2 regions of the Sulfitobacter sp. TBRI5 genome follow, and region 2 is predicted to be linked to the other one. Evidence: riboswitches for the same ligand, from Rfam matches in the RefSeq annotation. Region 2 holds a riboswitch; the other holds the start of a gene.

Region 1 (2,396 bases), 1.7 Mb from region 2:
AGCCGGTAATAGATCCGTTCCCCGGAGCGTCGCGCCCTGATCGAAAAGACGTCCATCGTTACGGATCGCAACGTGACACGCGCAATCTCCACCTCATCCGGGCGCAGGGGCGGAAGATACTCCCCGCCCATGAGCCAAGGATGGATTGACCCCTGTATCGATCGGGTCGTGCTATCGAGCGTTGGTTCGGTGGGTACGGCGAGGTCTGATCCAGAAGCGGCCTCATTTTTGGCGGCCTTCCTTCGAAGTTCTCCGGTGATATGGCTTCCGAAGTAGGAAGCCAGACTTTGTGGGCCCCAGTAGGATTTGGGTCTAAAATCAAGATCGAACTCTTCAAACATCATGGCTTCTCCAGCATTTTTTTGTCTTTTCAAAATTTCAATGTTCACGCAGCCGGGCTTGCTGTCTGGCGTGCTTGGCCGCGCCTACAGCCGGCAGATGGGCCCAGTTGAGATCTGAAGGCCGCATCTCTATGCCGTGTTCCTCGTTCCAGGCCCGCCCACATCGGTTGCATTTGTGGCCGTCGGTCAAGCCGTGCATCCAGATCATCTCGACGTCCCAGCTTCCGCAACTGCACAACTCGCGCGGGGACAGGGTTCCTTTTGGTACACAGCAGCAGGTCAACGCTCCAACTCGCCAGCAGCGATAACGCCGTCTACGACTAGCCAACTCGTACGCTCAGCCACTTCGGCCGTAAGATGCGGCAGACACCAGTCGCCATCGAGCTTCGCGGTCGCATAGCGCGGTGTGCTCGGGTGCTCCCCGAGTTCAAGCCCGAGGCTTGGGATGCGGGCGCCAAAGGGGCCGGTTATCTGGTCCTGGAAGAGATCGTAGAGAAGATCGTGAGCTTCCGTCTCGGGCCGGTAGTTGGCATGCCATACGTGGAAGGCGGAATCTTCGAATTCTGCTGGCTCGTAGAGGTCCTCTTCCGCAAACCATCCATCGTCGATCATGCGCCAGTGATCTGGCTGTTGAAGGACGAGATCGGTTCCGGGGCCAAACGCCCGCTCAAGGGCCTCGGACCTGATCAGTTTCGGCGGGGTCTCCGGGCCGTCGCTAAAAAGCAGTAACCGGCCGTCACCGGTTGGCTTCGCGGATAAGGTCCGAATCCTCGGCAAGGCCTTCAAAGGTAAATAGACATGTTGTTCCTCTGCTGCTTGCAGAGCCAACGGACTGGATACTGTAGCGGCAGTTGTGACGATGAAGTCTCGACGCGTAATCATAGCGGTCTCCTTTGTTGGGACCGGCAGGACAATCGCATAAGGATGGGGCCAACCCTTTCGTTGCCGATCTGGCCACATCCCCTTTCGGGCGACCACCTTGCCGGGTTGGGCAGGTTGGCGGAGGCAGAAGCCTCTCTCTTGATGCACTTTTTTAAATAAGTCTGTCTGAGCTGTCTTTCAAGATGGAAATGTTGCTGACCTCATTTTGGCACCTTTGCTTTCGCAGGAAGACGTAGAAGCCGGAACCACAATTAGACAGAGTTTGCGACCAGTTATTTCTCGTCTGCCAATTTCAGCTTCCGAACACGATCAGAGGCTCACTTCAGGCCCATTTTTCTTTTGGTTTCATTTGGATTTAGAGGTGGAGATCTTCATGCAGAGATAGTCCAAGCGCCCAAAATCGATCTTTGAACAAGCCATGTCTATTGTCGACCGCCTTTGTGCTTCAGGAGGAAGGTTCAAAAAACATATTTGCAAAGGATGGTTGAATTTGATCGAGCGCCCTGTGCGAAAGTGGATTCAGTAGCGCAATCTGAAACGAATCCGAAGGACGGTCGTCGGAGGGATGTCGGTTGCCACACCTCATCCTCAATGTGGATTGAGATATGGCTGCACGCCGAACGCGTGACCCCGTCTTGCCTCACGCTCCAATTCGCACGCACCAGCTGACGTTTCCACCAGAGCGTAGCCACGGCGAATGTGGCTCATACATAAAGACGTCAATATCCGTGTCCAGAGTGATGTCCATCGCAGGAAAGATTGCGCGCAGGTAAACTCCCTGCACGACCCTGCGCTAGCCACATAAATTTCTGAATTTCCTTGGAATAAGGTTATGGAGAATGTCGGTTGCATTGTCCAAGTGATTTGCGGTCTAAACTCCGCAATTGCCACGGACAGAGAACGAAGCATGTTGGATTTTTTATGGGGTATGGTTGGCAGTCGTCCCATTGAATGGATTGCGGTTGCCTGTGGAGTTTTAAACGTAAGCCTGATCATCCGGCGTTCAATCTGGAATTACCCGTTCGGCTTTTTGGTGGTGACGCTCTATTTCTTCATTTTCTGGGAGTACCGGCTCTATAGCGACGCGCTTCTGCAGGTCTACTTTTTCGTTATTCAGATTTACGGCTTTTATGTTTGGCTGAACGGGCGGGCTCCGGACGGACTGGTGATCGT
Region 2 (2,396 bases):
GCTATACCCAAACGGGACAATGCTTCTGGAAACAATGCATCAAGTAAAGCGAACTTTTCAAAAGCCGCTAGAATTGGTGACGGGGCATCGAATGCTATGCGCGGTGCAGTAACCGCAAATCAATCTTGTATCGACTCTAGGTAATAAACCACTGACAGAACTCGACCGGCTGCTTGCTGTTCGGCTTCTACCATTGAAGCCCCTTCAGCTTTCAACGCGTCGGCTATGAAGTATCTGCCCCAAACTGGCATACCGGCACCGCCATGTGCAGGTATCGCCACGCCACCTACAATGACTTTATAGGTTCGAACAATTGGGAAGCTGCCTTCGGAGCGTTCAGAAATCTTTGTCAGGTCAGGAGGACTTTCCGGTAACAAGTCTCCGAGTTGCCCGCCGCCTTTGCCATCGTCTCCATGACAAATTGTACAGTGCTCATCATAAATTGATTTTCCCAGCACAATCGCTGCGTCTTCTGCTTGGGCAGCGGAAGCTGAAAGAAAAACTGCCGCAATTGCCAAATTCTTCTTTAGCTGCATAACCTAACTACTCCTTAGTTTGGTTTCGGGTATCTTGCATTTTCATCCAAGTTACTCAGCGTCTGATCCGTCCACTCTTGTGAACTTATGCCATGACACCATTGCGTGAACCCCATCACTTTACAAGAATTGAGCTAAAAATGTTGTGTTCGCAGCCTCTCAAGTCGAACGAATTTCAAACTCAACCGTGCCACCGCTCTGGCTGAGTGGCGCGGTCTTTGCATGGCATAGGGGGCAGCGTCACTGTCCATTCGGAGACTGGTTCGCATTTGTCTGACAGCACCTTACTTTTCATTGGTTCACATCCTTTGCAAATCCGTAGCTCACGTCGCTTTCCAACGACCAGATGTGTCCGCAGCCACCTTGATCCTTGATGCAGAAAGCAATCCATTCGATGATGTGCATGTGGCTTTCGGCTCGCTTGAACCCGCAAACGGGACAGATCACCAGATGAGGACATGGAACTGTCGCGTTCGGATAGTTGGGATGGGAATACTGTGCCATGGAAGTCTCCTTTTGTTGCCATTGGCCGCATCGCCCGTTGTGGGCTACCACCTTGCTGGAGAAGCAGGTTGGTGTTGAGGACAGTCCCAACTCTTGATGCAAGGAAAAGTTTAACGCGGGGCAGAAGGGAAAGCCAGACGGACTTTCGCCTACGCGCTGAGCCGGTGCAGCTATTTAGTGACCTAGCACGGTTTGATGTCGCTCCTTTGATAAACTTTAGGAATTTCGGCTGCCTTCGTGTCGCGGTGCTTGGTGATGTCCACGCAAATAAGGAAGGTGTGACGGAGATACAAAGCTCCGGGCGGCAAGAGGCCGACAAGGCCGTTTAATCTGACAATGCCTCCCCTGCCGTTATCCTGAGTTCACCACGTGCGTCGAGTTACAGTGACAATGCCTCTAGGGCGCTGTGAGAACAAATTTATTGAGCGGGGCAGGGCGGTGGTCTATCAGTCCTGCACCCACCTAGAAAACACCTATTGCGTTTCGATTTTAAGATACAGTGACGACGTCATTCGGGCTTGGCGAGGGTGGCTCTTGCCGCTACCGCAAGACGACGGATGCCTTCAGCAAGTTTATCTGGGTCGTTCAGCGTGAAATTAATGCGAATGGAACGGCGGTTTTGGCCCTCAGGGTCGAAGACGCTGCTCGGGGTAACGCAGACACCCTGGAACAAGGCCTCACGCAGGAGATGGTCGGTGTTCATACTGGCATCCCGCGCTGTCGCCCAGACGAACATGCCGCCGGAGGGAACCTGCCAGTCGAACAGCTCGTCCAGATGCGCGTCCATAGCAGCACAGAGCGCATCGCGCCGTGCGCGATAAAGCGACAGGATATCAGGTAGAACACGGTCGGTCAGACCGCTGGCGAAGCTGTCGTGCGCAATTCGCTGGGACAGGCCCGAAGTTGACATATCCGACCCCTGCTTCGCCGTGACCAGCGTTGTGATCATATCTGGCGCGGCGACGACCCAGCCGATGCGGAAGCCAGGTGCGAGTTCCTTCGACAGCGTGCCCATGTAGATCACCGGCCCTTCATAGATGCACTCGTCTCTCTGTGCCGAAAGTGTAAGCATCCGCGGCAGCGGAGCACTGTCATAATAAAGTGTGCCGTAGGGGTCGTCCTCGACCAGCCATGTTCCCGTGACGTGAGCCGCCTCCACCAGCGCCTGCCGCTCCGCCAGACTGACCAACCGCCCCGAGGGGTTCGAAAAATTAGGGACTGTGTAGGCGAACTGCACGCCGGTAAGCGCTGTGACAGGATCGAAGTCATTCGCTTCCAGCCGCATCGGTCGATAAATTGGCTGGCGCGGGCGCCAGGCGTCCAATGCGCCAAGATAGGTGGGGCTCTGCGCTGCTA

What was found. Region 2 has a riboswitch for S-adenosylmethionine ahead of OLX72_RS01625 (hypothetical protein). Riboswitches for the same ligand answer to the same signal wherever they lie in the genome.
Region 1: linked by a shared signal. The riboswitch ahead of OLX72_RS10125 (hypothetical protein) and the one ahead of OLX72_RS01625 (hypothetical protein) in region 2 are both predicted to bind S-adenosylmethionine.

What each region holds. Positions count from the first base shown of each region.
Region 1 is NZ_CP112884.1:2,007,838-2,010,233, forward strand. It holds gene OLX72_RS10120 (hypothetical protein) at 1-389, opposite strand, end outside; gene OLX72_RS10125 (hypothetical protein) at 621-1,223, opposite strand; SAM-I-IV-variant riboswitch at 1,270-1,373, opposite strand; gene pnuC (nicotinamide riboside transporter PnuC) at 2,131-2,396, shown strand, end outside.
Region 2 is NZ_CP112884.1:306,048-308,443, reverse strand. It holds gene OLX72_RS01630 (c-type cytochrome) at 120-536, opposite strand; gene OLX72_RS01625 (hypothetical protein) at 828-1,040, opposite strand; SAM-I-IV-variant riboswitch at 1,042-1,145, opposite strand; gene OLX72_RS01620 (PLP-dependent aminotransferase family protein) at 1,549-2,396, opposite strand, start outside.